DNA from 4 places in the Streptomyces sp. Xyl84 genome. Region 1 is predicted to be linked to each of the others. Evidence: riboswitches for the same ligand, from Rfam matches in the RefSeq annotation. Region 1 holds a riboswitch; each other region holds the start of a gene.
What was found. A riboswitch is a leader RNA that binds a small molecule or an ion and turns the genes downstream of it on or off. The one in region 1 is predicted to bind cobalamin.
Positions count from the first base shown of each region.

Region 2: another riboswitch for cobalamin. It lies ahead of AC6I72_RS24555 (cobalamin biosynthesis protein); the one in region 1 lies ahead of AC6I72_RS10640 (ribonucleoside-diphosphate reductase subunit alpha).
Region 3: another riboswitch for cobalamin. It lies ahead of nicT (Nickel transporter NicT); the one in region 1 lies ahead of AC6I72_RS10640 (ribonucleoside-diphosphate reductase subunit alpha).
Region 4: another riboswitch for cobalamin. It lies ahead of cobN (cobaltochelatase subunit CobN); the one in region 1 lies ahead of AC6I72_RS10640 (ribonucleoside-diphosphate reductase subunit alpha).

Region 1 covers NZ_AP029182.1:2,504,255-2,507,615, forward strand. The annotation lists gene mctP (monocarboxylate uptake permease MctP) at 1-762, shown strand, start outside; gene AC6I72_RS10635 (GNAT family N-acetyltransferase) at 839-1,345, shown strand; cobalamin riboswitch at 1,497-1,633, shown strand; gene AC6I72_RS10640 (ribonucleoside-diphosphate reductase subunit alpha) at 1,756-3,361, shown strand, end outside.
Region 2 covers NZ_AP029182.1:5,662,332-5,665,692, reverse strand. The annotation lists gene AC6I72_RS24565 (inorganic phosphate transporter) at 1-617, shown strand, start outside; gene AC6I72_RS24560 (hypothetical protein) at 660-881, shown strand; cobalamin riboswitch at 1,076-1,217, shown strand; gene AC6I72_RS24555 (cobalamin biosynthesis protein) at 1,317-2,270, shown strand; gene AC6I72_RS24550 (cobyric acid synthase) at 2,267-3,361, shown strand, end outside.
Region 3 covers NZ_AP029182.1:3,550,985-3,554,345, forward strand. The annotation lists gene AC6I72_RS15360 (glycoside hydrolase family 13 protein) at 1-769, opposite strand, end outside; gene AC6I72_RS15365 (ArsR/SmtB family transcription factor) at 1,152-1,511, opposite strand; cobalamin riboswitch at 1,592-1,775, shown strand; gene nicT (Nickel transporter NicT) at 1,806-2,942, shown strand; gene AC6I72_RS15375 (nucleoside hydrolase) at 2,975-3,361, opposite strand, start outside.
Region 4 covers NZ_AP029182.1:646,233-649,593, forward strand. The annotation lists gene cobN (cobaltochelatase subunit CobN) at 1-1,417, opposite strand, end outside; cobalamin riboswitch at 1,490-1,625, opposite strand; gene cobG (precorrin-3B synthase) at 1,690-2,994, shown strand; gene AC6I72_RS02825 (precorrin-8X methylmutase) at 2,991-3,361, shown strand, end outside.

The DNA of each region.
Region 1 (3,361 bases):
CGCAACACCACGATCCTGCCGCTGTACTCGCTGATGCTGGGTCTGCTGGCGCTGCTGGGCTTCATGGCCATCGCGGCGGGCGTGAAGGTCCAGAACGGGCAGCTCGCCATCCCGCAGCTGTTCGAGGACATGTTCCCCGACTGGTTCACCGGCATCGCCTTCGCGGCGATCGGCATCGGGGCGCTGGTCCCGGCGGCGATCATGTCGATCGCCGCGGCGAACCTGTTCACCCGCAACATCTACAAGGACTTCATCAGGCCGGACGCGACGGCCGAGCAGGAGACCAAGGTCTCCAAGCTGGTGTCCCTGCTGGTGAAGGTGGGCGCGCTGGTCTTCGTGCTGACCATGGACAAGACCGTGGCGATCAACTTCCAGCTGCTGGGCGGGATCTGGATCCTGCAGACCTTCCCGGCCCTGGTGGGCGGTCTGTTCACCCGCTGGTTCCACCGCTGGGCGCTGCTGGCCGGCTGGGCCGTGGGCATGGTCTACGGCACGGTCGCGGCCTACGGGGTCGCCTCCCCGACGCAGAAGCACTTCGGCGGCTCGGCCAAGGAGATCCCGGGCATCGGCGAGATCGGCTACATCGGCATGACGGCGTTCGCCCTGAACGTGATCGTCACCGTCGTCCTGACCTTCGTCCTCAAGGCGCTGAAGGCCCCCGACGGCGTCGACGAGACCAGCCCGCAGGACTACACCGCCGACGCGGGTGACCCCGGCGTCGCGGTCGAACTGCCGCCGGCCACGGCGGGCAGCGCGCACTGAGCCGCCGCACCCACGCCGACGGGCCGCCGGGAAAACCGGCGGCCCGTCGTCGTACCCGTGCGGCACACTCGGCCCCATGGACCTCGTGATCAGGCCGGCCGAGCCCGGCGAGTACGGCACCCTCGGTGAGATCACCGCCCAGGCCTATCTCCAGGACGGGCTGCTGGACTTCGGGGAGGACGATCCGTACCTGGGCGCGCTGCGGGACGTCGCCGGGCGGGCGGCCGCCGCCGAGGTTCTGGTGGCCGTCGCGGACGACGCGGTGGCCGGCGGGGTCGCCTTCGTGCCGTCGGGCGGCGCCATGGCGGACATAGCCGGGCCCGGCGAGGCCGAGATACGCATGCTGGCGGTCGCCCGCGCCGCGCGCGGCCGGGGCGCGGGCGAGGCCCTGGTACGGGCCTGTCTGGAGCGGGCGCGGGCCACCGAGGGATGCGTGCGGGTCGTGCTGTCCACCCAGCCCACGATGCACGCCGCCCACCGCCTCTACGAACGCCTGGGCTTCGTCCGCACCCCGCAGCGGGACTGGAACCCGCTGCCGGAGCTGGACGACATCTCGCTGCTCACCTACGCGTTGACCCTCTGACACCCGCTGACGGCCGCTCAGACCCGCCGACAGCCACTGGGACCCGTGGAGTCCCGCCGCCGGCCACCGACCGCCACTGACATCCACTGACATCTTCCGCGTCGACGCGGCACAACATATGGGGGTGCTTCCCTCGCCCGGCACAAGATGTATGCTCATGCTCGCTGTCGTCGCAGGGGAATCCGGTGCGAATCCGGAACTGTCCCGCAACGGTGTACCCGTACGCACATGCCCTCGAGGCCGTGTACGGGCGTCAGTCCGAGGACCTGCCGACAGTGCACCCGGCCGTCCGGTCCGGGTGCCTGACGTCCGGGCCTCGCGGAATGGGCCGGTGGACGCGGCGCCGCGTGCGCTCGTGTGCTGCCCCCTGCCCTCGGTGAGGCCCCGTGCCGAGCGAGGGAGAGCCACACGTGACCATCGCGCCCGCCGATCCGGTCTCAGCCGAAGGCAACCTGGAGAACGACGGTCCCGGTGCCGCGCTGCTGCGGACCCTGACCGAGCTGACCGCCGACCTCCCCGACGCCGACCCCGGCCGGGTCGCCGCCGCCGCGCTGCGCGGCCGTTCGGCCCGCGCGGACGAGGCGGAGCTGCGGGAGCTGGCCACCGAGGCGGCGGCCGGACTCATCTCGGAGGACCCCGCCTACTCACGGCTGGCCGCCCGCCTGCTGACGCTCTCCCTGCGCGCCGAGGCCGCCTCGCAGGGGGTCACGACCTTCACCGAGTCGGTGGCCGTGGGCCACCGGGAGGGGCTGATCGCCGACCGGACCGCCGCGTTCGTCCGCCTCCACGCCGCGCGCCTGGACGCGCTGGCCGACCCGGCCGCCGACGACCGCTTCGGCTACTTCGGGCTGCGCACCCTCTACAGCCGCTACCTGCTGCGGCACCCGATCACCCGCAAGGTGATCGAGACACCCCAGCACTTCATGCTGCGGGTGGCCGCCGGTCTCGCCGAGGACGACAGCCCGCGGGCCGCCGACGAGGTCGCCGCGCTCTACGGGCTCATGAGCCGCCTCGACTACCTCCCCTCCTCCCCCACGCTCTTCAACTCCGGCACCCGCCACCCCCAGATGTCCTCCTGCTATCTGCTCGACTCCCCCAAGGACGAGCTGGACAGCATCTACGACCGCTACCACCAGGTGGCCCGGCTCTCCAAGCACGCCGGCGGCATCGGCATCGCCTACTCCCGCATCCGCTCGCGCGGTTCGCTGATCCGCGGCACCAACGGGCACTCCAACGGCATCGTGCCGTTCCTGAAGACCCTGGACGCCTCGGTGGCCGCCGTGAACCAGGGCGGCCGGCGCAAGGGCGCGGCCGCCGTCTACCTGGAGACCTGGCACTCCGACATCGAGGAGTTCCTGGAGCTGCGCGACAACACCGGCGAGGACGCGCGCCGCACCCACAACCTCAACCTGGCGCACTGGGTCCCGGACGAGTTCATGCGCCGCGTCGACGCCGACGGGCCGTGGTCGCTGTTCTCCCCGGCCGACGTGCCGGAGCTGGTGGACCTGTGGGGCGAGGAGTTCGACGCGGCCTACCGCGCGGCCGAGGCGGCCGGTCTCGCGCAGAAGACCCTGCCCGCCCGTGAGCTGTACGGCCGGATGATGCGCACCCTCGCGCAGACCGGCAACGGCTGGATGACCTTCAAGGACGCCGCCAACCGGACCGCCAACCAGACGGCCGAACCGGGCCACGTCATCCACTCCTCGAACCTCTGCACGGAGATCCTGGAGGTCACCGACGACGGCGAGACGGCAGTCTGCAACCTCGGCTCGGTCAACCTCGGCGCCTTCGCCGACCCGGAGCGCGGGGACCTCGACTGGGAGCGGCTGGACGAGACGGTCCGCACCGCCGTCACGTTCCTGGACCGCGTGGTCGACATCAACTTCTACCCGACCGAGCAGGCGGCCCGTTCCAACGCCCGCTGGCGGCCGGTCGGTCTGGGCGCGATGGGGCTGCAGGACGTCTTCTTCCGGCTGCGGCTGCCCTTCGACTCGCCCGAGGCGAAGGCGCTGTCCA
Region 2 (3,361 bases), 3.2 Mb from region 1:
GGGTCATCCTCTCCGCCGGTCTCGCCATCGCGCTCGGCACCTACATCGGCGGCTGGCGCATCATCCGCACCATGGGCACGGGCCTGACCGACCTCCAGCCGCAGCAGGGCTTCGCCGCCCAGACCAGCGCGGCCGCGGCCATCCTGGCCTCCTCCCACCTGGGCTTCTCGCTCTCCACCACCCACGTCGTCTCGGGTTCGGTGATGGGCGCGGGTCTGGGCCGCAAGGGCGGCACGGTCCGCTGGTCCACGGCGGGCCGGATGGCCGTCGCCTGGGTGCTCACGCTGCCGGCCGCCGCGGTGGTCGGCGCGGGCGCGGAGGCCGTCACCGGTCTCGGCGACTGGGGCACCGCGCTGGTCGCCGTGTTCCTGGTGGCCGCGAGCGCCGCGATCTGGAAGATCTCCCGCCGCCAGGTCGTCGACCACACGAACGTCAACGGGGCCGACGCCGAGGAGCCGGCCGGTGTGGTGACCCAGGCCATCGCCGCCGTGGCCCCGCCGCCGGCGGCCCCGGTGGCCGACGGCCTCACGGCCACCATCCCGGCCCCGGCGTCCGCGCTCGGGACGGCACCTGCCGCGAGCCCGGCCGCGGCGACCCCGCCCGCCGCGGCGGTCTGACGCCCCCGCCCGTCCCCCGGCAATCGAGAAAGCAGCATCGAGATGAAGATCGACTGGGCAGCCATCGGCTCCGTCTTCGGCGTCAGCCTCGTGGTCACCGTCGGCCTCGTGGCCCTGTTCACCCTGGGCATCGCGGGCCTGTCCCGCCGGGAGGCCGCGTCGACCCGCGGCGAGTCGGCCCTCGCCGCGACCGCCGGTGCCTACGCGTGCTTCGCGCTGTGCGCGGCAGCCGTCGCCTACGGAATCTCCCTGATCCTGGGCTGAGGCACAGGGACGCGCCCCTGCCCCGTCGGGGGCCGCGTCCCGCGACTTCGGCATCGACCCCCGTGAGCCCTTCCGTGGCGCTCACGGGGGTTCTTGCCGCGCCGGCCCGCCTCCGGCGCCCCTGCGGCAGCCTCGCGTCAGGGATATGAGCCTCGGCACACCGGCGCGGTGCAGGTCAACGGCAAGTTGACGGGTGTTCCGGGACCGTGGTGGACTTCCTGGGCCATGTACGGCGGCAGCAGAGGAAGCCGGTGCGAATCCGGCGCGGTCCCGCCACTGTCACCGGGGAGGACGATCCCCGGGAGCCAGGAACTCTCTCCGCCGGTCTCGTCGAACCAGGGCGCGGACACCCTGAGTGAGGACCTATCGCCATGCGCGGCTGCCGACCGAGGCCCACCACCGACCGCCCGACCGACCCCGCGGCCGGCTGAACCCATGGGTGCCGATCGCGTCTTCGCGTACGGCGCCGCCGCCGGCCTCCTCGGTGACCTGCTCCTCGGCGATCCGCGCCGCGGACATCCGGTCGCCGTGTTCGGGCGGGCCGCGGGCGCCGTGGAGCGGGTGCTGTGGCGGGACCACCGCGGGTGGGGCGCGCTGCACACCGTCGTGTGCGCCGGTGGCGCCGCCGCGCTGGGTGCCGTCGCCGCCCGCGCCGTCCGCCACTCCCCCGCCGGCTCGGTCCTGTTGACCGGCGCCGCCACCTGGGCCGTGGTCGGCGGCACCTCGCTCGCCCGCGAGGCGGGCGCCATCGGGCGGGCGCTGGAGGCGGGCGACGTCGAGGCGGCCCGGGCGCTCCTGCCGCACCTGTGCGGACGCGATCCGCAAGCCCTGGACGCCGACGGGATCGCCCGCGCCGTCGTCGAGTCGGTCGCCGAGAACACCTCCGACGCGGTGGTGGGCGCGCTCGCCTGGGGTGCCCTGGCGGGCGTGCCGGGCCTGATCGGCTTCCGGGCCGTCAACACCCTGGACGCCATGGTCGGGCACAAGTCGCCCCGCTACCGGCGCTACGGCTGGGCGTCCGCCCGGCTCGACGACCTGGCGGGCTGGCCGGGGGCCCGGCTGACGGCCGTACTGGCCACCGTGGCGGGCGGCGATCCGCGCGGGGCCGTACGGGCCTGGCGCGCCGACGCCGGACGGCACCCGAGTCCCAACGCCGGGCCGGTGGAGGCCTCGTTCGCGGGGGCGCTCGGGGTGCGGCTGGGCGGCACACTGTCGTACGGGGGGCGGGTGGAGCACCGGCCGGTGCTCAATGACCGGGGGCGCGCCGTCCAGGCGGGGGACATCGACCGGGCCGTACGGCTCTCACGGCGCGTGAGCTGGCTCGCGCTCGGCACCTGCGCCGCCGCGAAGCTGCTGTGCGACCGTCTGACGAAGGGACGTGCGTCATGAGCGGCGCTCGACGCGGCGGCGGTCTGCTCGTCGCCGGAACCACCTCCGACGCCGGGAAGAGCGTCGTCACCGCCGGGATCTGCCGGTGGCTGGTGCGGCGCGGCGTCAAGGTCGCGCCGTTCAAGGCGCAGAACATGTCCCTCAACTCGTTCGTCACCCGTGAGGGCGCCGAGATCGGGCGGGCGCAGGCCATGCAGGCGCAGGCCTGCCGGATCGAGCCGACCGCGCTGATGAACCCGGTGCTGCTCAAGCCGGGCGGTGAGCAGAGCAGCCAGATCGTGCTGCTGGGCAGGCCGGTGGGCGAGATGAGCGCCCGCGGCTACCACGGCGGACGCCAGCGGCAGTTGCTCGGTACGGTGCTGGACTGCCTGACCGAACTGCGGAGCACGTACGACGCGGTGATCTGCGAGGGGGCGGGCAGCCCGGCCGAGATCAACCTGCGCCGCACCGACATCGTCAACATGGGGATCGCGCGCGGCGCGGGGCTGCCGGTGGTCGTCGTCGGCGACATCGACCGCGGCGGTGTCTTCGCCTCCTTCTTCGGCACCGTGGCCCTGCTCTCCCCCGAGGACCAGGAACTGGTCGCCGGGTTCCTCGTCAACAAGTTCCGCGGCGACGTCTCCCTGCTGGAACCCGGCATCGACATGCTGCACGGGCTCACGGGCCGGCGCACCTACGGCGTGCTGTCCTTCCGGCACGGGCTGGGCATCGACGAGGAGGACGGCCTGCGAGTGTCCCTGCGGGGCGCCGTGCGGGAGTCCGCCGTCGCGCCGCCGGTCGGTGAGGACGTGCTCCGGGTCGCCGTCTGCGCGGTGCCCCTGATGTCCAACTTCACCGACGTGGACGCGCTGGCCGCCGAACCCGGCGTCGTCGTGCGGTTCGTGGACCGGCCCGAGGAACTGGCCGACGCCGACCTGGTGGTGGTGCCCGGCACCCGGGGCACGGTGCGGGCGCTGGACTGGCTGCGCGAGCGCGGCCTCGCCGGCGCGCTGGCGCGCAGGGCGGCCGAGGGACGGCCGGTGCTCGGGATCTGCGGCGGCTTCCAGCTGCTCGGCGAGCACATCGAGGACGAGGTGGAGAGCCGCCGCGGG
Region 3 (3,361 bases), 1.0 Mb from region 1:
CGCGGTCCCAGTACGGGTGGCTGCCCGGCTCGACGTGCGGCAGCGCGTCCTCGCCGGTGGCACCGAGGTTCCCGACGTCGCGCAGCGGCTCGTCGAGGTCCTTGACCAGGGCGTGCGCCACGTCGACGCGGAAGCCGTCCACGCCCCGGTCGGACCAGAAGCGCAGGGTGGTGCGGAAGTCGGCGCGGACCTCCTCGTGGGCCCAGTTGAAGTCGGGCTGCTCGGGCGCGAACAGGTGCAGGTACCACTGTCCGTCGGGCACCCGCTGCCAGGCGCTGCCGCCGAAGACGGACTGCCAGTCGGTGGGCGGCAGTTCGCCGTGGGCGCCGCGCCCGTCCCGGAAGACGTACCGGTCGCGGGCGGCCGAGCCCGGCCCGGCCCGCAGCGCCTCCTGGAACCAGCGGTGCCGGTGCGAGCTGTGGTTGGGGACGATGTCGGCGATCACCTTCAGGCCCAGGCGGTGCGCCTCGGTGACCAGCGCGTCGAAGTCGTCGAGGGTGCCCAGGCGGGGGTCGACGTCCCGGTGGTCGGTGACGTCGTAGCCGCCGTCGGCCAGTTCGGAGGGGTAGAACGGGCTGAGCCACACGGCGTCCACGCCGAGGGCGGCGAGGTGCGTCAGCCGCTGGGTGATGCCCCGGAGGTCGCCGAGTCCGTCGCCGTCGGCGTCGGCGAAGCTGCGGGGGTAGACCTGGTAGACGACGGCCTGCCGCCACCAGTCGGGACTCCGGGAGGACAGGTCGGGCGGCGCGTCGTCGGTGCGGTCGGTCACGCGGTCTCCTCTGTGTGCGTCGGAGCGACACAGAGAATCTGTCCAGATCACCGGAAAAGCCAACACGCCGTGCCGTACCGGCGCACAGGGGGACGACCGGACGGGGGTGGGGCGGCGGCGGGGCGGGTGACCACGGCGAGCGGGCGGGGGCGGTCGCCGGACGAGTGCGGACGCGGCACGGACGCGCACGCCGGACGGGGGCGCCGCGGCACCGGACGGGTGCGGCACCAGGGGCCCCACCGGACGGGCGCCGCACCGGGCGGGAGCGCCGTGGCACCGGGCGGGGCGTCCGTGGCAGCGGGCGGGAGCGCCGTGGCAGCGGGCGGGGCCGCCGTGGCCCGGACCCGGCGCCCACCCGGCCGCCGGGCCGGGCGCCGCGGTGTCAGTCCGTGTCCGCCGCGCAGTGCTCCAGCAGGTCCCGTACGTCCTCGTCCACCAGCCGGTAGCGCACCACGCGGCCCTCCTTCTCGCCCTCCACCGTGCCCGCCGCGCGCAGCAGCCGCAGGGCCTGGGAGACCGCCGGGTCCTTCATACCGGTGGCGACGGCGAGGTCGGAGACGGCCAGCGGGCCGGTGCGGTGCAGGGCCAGCAGCAGGGCGAGCCGCTTGGGGTCGGCCAGCAGCGAGAAGCGCTCCGCCCACGCGCGGACGCGACCGGGCTCCCCGATCGCCGCGATGGCGTCGCACACCCGGTGGCCGTCGATGGTGCGACGCTCCGCGCGGTCGGCAGGGACGAGATGCATGCCCCCATCCTCGCAGGCACCCGCGGGTGATCTTCGGCACCTGCGCAGGTATGCAGCTATGCAGGCGACGGTCCGTCCCTCTACCGTGGGCGGGCCGTGGTGCTCGGGAAGTCGGTGCGAAGCCGACGCGGCCCTCGCCACTGTGATCGGGGAGTTCCCCTTCCGTCCGGCATCCGCCGGGCCACTGGTCGCACGACCGGGAAGGCAGGGAGGGCGGGCGCACGACCCCTAAGCCAGGAGACCGGCCACGGCAGCTCACGAAGTGATCCACGAGGTGCTGGAGCGTGATACCGGATGACCCTGCCCGAGCCTGTCCCGACGCCGACGTCCGCCCCCGAGGGGGCGGCCCCCCGGACGTCCTTCCGCTGGCGCCGTGAGGACACCCTCAAGACCGCGGGCCTGCTGGCGGTGATAGCCGCCCTGCACGTCGTCGCCTTCGGGATCCTGTTCCTGCTCGTCGTCCCCGAGCACTACCAGGTCGGCACCAAGGCCTTCGGCATCGGCCTCGGCGTCACCGCCTACACCCTCGGCATGCGGCACGCCTTCGACGCCGACCACATCGCCGCCATCGACAACACCACCCGCAAGCTGATGGCCGACGGCAAGCGGCCGGTGTCGGTGGGCTTCTGGTTCGCGCTGGGCCATTCCAGCGTGGTGGTGGCCATGGCCGCGCTGGTGGCGGGCGGCGCCCAGCTCGCCGGCACGCTGATGAACGACGACTCCCGTACGCACCAGACGCTCGGCATCGTCGGCACCACCGTCTCGGGCTCCTTCCTCTACCTCATCGCCGCCCTCAACCTGGTCGCCCTCGTCGGCATCCTCAAGGTCTTCCGGGCGATGCGCGCGGGCACGTACGACGAGCGGGAGCTGGAGGCCCACCTGGATTCCCGGGGGTTCATGAACCGGATCCTGGGCCGCCTCACCAAGTCGGTGTCCCGGCCCGGCCAGATGTACCCGCTCGGCTTCCTCTTCGGTCTCGGCTTCGACACCGCCACCGAGGTCACGCTGATGGTGATGGCCGGTTCGGGCGCGGCGGCCGGGCTGCCCTGGTACGCGATCCTCTGCCTGCCGCTGCTGTTCGCGGCCGGCATGAGCCTGTTCGACACCCTGGACGGCACGTTCATGAACTTCGCCTACCAGTGGGCGTTCTCGAACCCCGTCCGCAAGGTGTTCTACAACCTGACCATCACCGGCCTGTCCATCGCGGTCGCCTTCTTCATCGGCACGATCGAGCTGGTCGGCGTCCTGCACGACAAGCTCGACCTGAGCGACACGGTCACCGGCTGGATCGCCGGACTCGACCTCGACCACGTGGGGTACGTCATCGTCGGCCTGTTCGTGGTGGTGTGGGCGGCGGCGCTGGCGTACTGGAAGGTGGCCCGCGTCGAACAGCGCTGGGCGGTACGGGTCGGGACCGCGGAGATCGACTAGGCCCGCCCGGGCGAGGGACCGGACGACAGGGCCTAGGCCCCCGCGCCGCCCGCTTCGACGGTGGCCAGGTACAGCTTCACGTACCGCTCCACGTCGATGTCCAGGGCGACGTCCACCAGTTGCTGTTCGCGCGCCTCGCCGTGCAGTTCCGCCTCGCCGGGGCGCGCGCGGCGGTCGACGACCGTCTGGCCGCGCGCCGGGCCGGGTGCGAGGTTCACCTCGACCGGGAGCCGGCGCGTGGTCAGGCCCTCCGGGTCGGCGACCGCGCAGACCGCTCCCGCGTCGCCGAGACCGCCCGCCGGGTCCTCCTCGCTCGTCACCGGGTCGCGGTGGGACAGCAGCCGGCCGGCCAGCCGCGCACCCGCCTCGCCGCTCCCGCTCAGCCGCCGCACGTCACCGGCCGGGACGATCACCCGCTC
Region 4 (3,361 bases), 1.9 Mb from region 1:
CGAGGACGATGTCGCCCTCCGGGTTGCGGCTGCGGTCGACGAACATCTCGCCGGGTGCCGGGCCCCAGTGCTCCTCCACGGCGGTGCGCAGTTCCCCGGGGAGGGCGGCGTACCAGCGGCGGTAGTCGGCGGCCGGGATGCGCACCGGGTTGCGGGCCAGCTGTTCCTCGGTGAGCCAGTCCTGGTCGTGGCCGCCGGCCTCGATGAGCGCGCGGATCAGTTCGTCGCCGTCGCCGGAGGCCAGCCCGGGGACGTCGCCGTCCCCGAGGTCGTAGCCGTCCGCGCGCAGGCGGCGCAGGAGGGCCACCGCGCTGGCGGGGGTGTCCAGGCCGACCGCGTTGCCGATGCGGGAGTGCTTGGTGGGGTAGGCGGACAGGACCAGGGCGAGGCGCTTGTCGGCGGGCTGGATGTGACGCAGCCGGGCGTGGCGTACGGCGATCCCGGCGACGCGGGCGGCGCGCTCGGGGTCGGCGACGTAGGAGGGCAGGCCGTCGGCGTCGATCTCCTTGAAGGAGAAGGGGACGGTGATCAGCCGGCCGTCGAACTCGGGGACGGCGATCTGGCCGGCCGCGTCCAGCGGGGAGACGCCCTCGTCGTTCTCCTCCCAGGCGGAACGTGCGCCGGTCAGGCACAGGGCCTGCAGGACCGGTACGTCCAGGGCGGCGAGCGCGCCCGCGTCCCAGGACTCGTCGTCGCCGCCGGCGGAGGCGGTGGCGGGCCTGGTGCCGCCGGCGGCCAGCACGGTGGTGACGACGGCGTCGGCGGCGCGCAGTTCCTCGATCAGTTCCGGTTCGGGGGCGCGCAGGGAGGCGACGTACAGGGGCAGGGGCCGCCCGCCCGCCTGTTCGACGGCGTCGCACAGCGCGTGCACGAACGCGGTGTTGCCGCTCATGTGGTGGGCGCGGTAGTAGAGCACGGCGACGGTCGGGCCGTCCGCGGGCGGGGTGCTCTCCCGGGGCAGCGGTCCCCAGCTCGGGGCGGGCGCGGGCGCGTCGAACCCGTACCCGGTGAGCAGGACGGTGTCGGAGAGGAAGCGGGCGAGGTGCTCCAGGTTGGCGGGGCCGCCGTGGGCGAGGTAGGCGTGGGCCTCCGCGGCGATGCCGACGGGTACGTTGGAGGCGGCCATCAGCTGGGCGTCGGGCGCCTGTTCGCCGGTGAGGACGACGACCGGGCGGCCGTCGGCGAGCAGCAGGTCGAGGCCGTCCTGCCAGGCGCGGACGCCGCCGAGCAGGCGTACGACGAAGAGGTCGGCCTGCGCCATGAGGGCCGGGAGGTCGGCCAGGGCCAGGCGGGCCGGGTTGGCGAAGCGGTACGTGACGGGACCGCCCGCGGCCCGCGCGCTGAGCAGGTCGGTGTCGGAGGTCGACAGGAGCAGGATCCGCGGGGACGGCGGCTGGTCTCCGGCTGGGTGCGGCATACGGCGTCCTGCCTTCCTCGGGGTGTCCACGCCCCGGGTGGTGTCGGAATGGGGGTCTCCGCTGCTCGGGCGGGCCGAGAGCCGGAGAAAGGGAGTTCCTGACTCACCCGGTTCCTTCGGGAACCGGGCTCACAGTGGCGGGACCGCGCCGGAGTCGCACCGGGCTTCCTCCCCTGTCGCCGTCGTGGCGATGACGGACCGGATGATCCGCCGAGAAGCATAGTAGGGGCCGTCGCAGCAGGGCAGGACATGTGTGCGATGTGATGGTAGGTATGCTCGCCGCCATGTCCTCGGCTGCCCTCCCCCCGCCGTCCCGGCCCGCACCGGCCGGGCGCGACCGTGACGACGCGTGCCCGGGAACGCTGCGGCTGCACGCGGCGGACGACGGCGCGGTGGCCCGTGTGCGGATCCCCGGCGGTGTGCTGAGCGTGCGGCAGGCCGAGGCGCTGGCCGAGGCGGCGGGCCGCCTGGGCGACGGCGACCTCCACCTGACCTCGCGCGGCAACGTGCAACTGCGGGCCCTGCGCGAGGAGGACGGCCCGGCCCTGGCCGAACTGCTGGACGAGGCGGGTCTGCTCCCCTCCCGCGGCCACGAGCGGGTGCGCAACGTCGTCGCCTCCCCGCTGTCCGGTCTGGACGCGAACGGCCTGCGGGACGTGCGCCCGTGGCTGTCCGGCCTGGACGCGCTGCTGTGCGCCGGTGAGCCCGCGCGGGCGCTGTCGGGGCGGTTCCTGTTCGCCCTCGACGACGGCCGCGGCGACGTGGCCTCGCTCGGCGCCGACGTGACGGTACGGGCCCTCCCCGGCGAGGGCGCGCAGCTCGCCCTCGGAACGGCGGGCGAGGCGCTGGGCCTGTCCGCCGGGGACGTGCCCCGGGCGATGGTGGCGGCCGCCGAGACGGTCGTGGCGGCGGCGCGGGAGCGGGGGACGCGGGCCTGGCGGGTGAGTGACGTACCGCTGCCCGCGGACGCCCTGCTGCGCCTGGTCGCCGGCCGTCTGACCGCCGAAGGCCTGGCGTGCGCGCCGCAGCCGCGCACGACCGCGCACCGCCCGGGCCCGCCGCCCGGGCCCGCCGGCCGTGCCCTGTCGGTGCACGTCCCGCTCGGCCGGCTGACGCCGCCGCAGTGGCGGGAGCTGACCCGGACCGCCGCCCGCACCGGCGGGGAACTGCGTCTGACGCCGTGGCGCGGGGTCGTCGTCCCCGTACCGCAGGAGGCGGCGCGGCACGCGGCACTGGAGGCGCTCGCCGCCACCGGACTGGTCACCGGCCCCGGTTCGGCCTGGCCGCGGGTGGGCGCCTGCGTCGGACGGCCCGGCTGCGCCAAGTCGCACGCCGATGTGCGGGCGGACGCGACCGCCGCCCTCGGTGCGCTCGGCCCGGGCGGCCTGCCCGTGTACTGGTCCGGCTGCGAACGCCGCTGCGGGCGGCCCGCAGCCGACCACGTCGACCTGGTCGCGGCCGAGGGCGGCGGCTACCGGCTCTCGCTCGCCTCCTCCTCGCCGTCGCCGCACACCCGTACCGTCCTCCTCGACGCCCCCTCCCGACTCGCCGCCGCCCTGGCGGCGTTCACCTCATGATCCGTACGACCCCCGAGAGCAGCGAGAAGAACACCGTGACGCCCTACGACTACGAGAAGGACGGCGCCGCGATCTACCGCCAGTCCTTCGCCACCATCCGCGCGGAGGCGGACCTCGCGGGTCTGCCCGCCGACGTCAGCCAGGTGACGGTCCGGATGATCCACGCCTGCGGGATGGTCGACCTCGTCCGCGACCTCGTGTACACGCCCGCCGTGGTGGCCCGTGCGCGCGAGGCCCTGCGGGGCGGGGCACCCGTCCTGTGCGACGTGCAGATGGTGGCCAGCGGTGTCACCCGCAAGCGGCTGCCCGCCGGCAACGAGGTGCTGTGCACCCTCTCCGACCCGGCCGTCCCCGGGCTGGCGCAGAA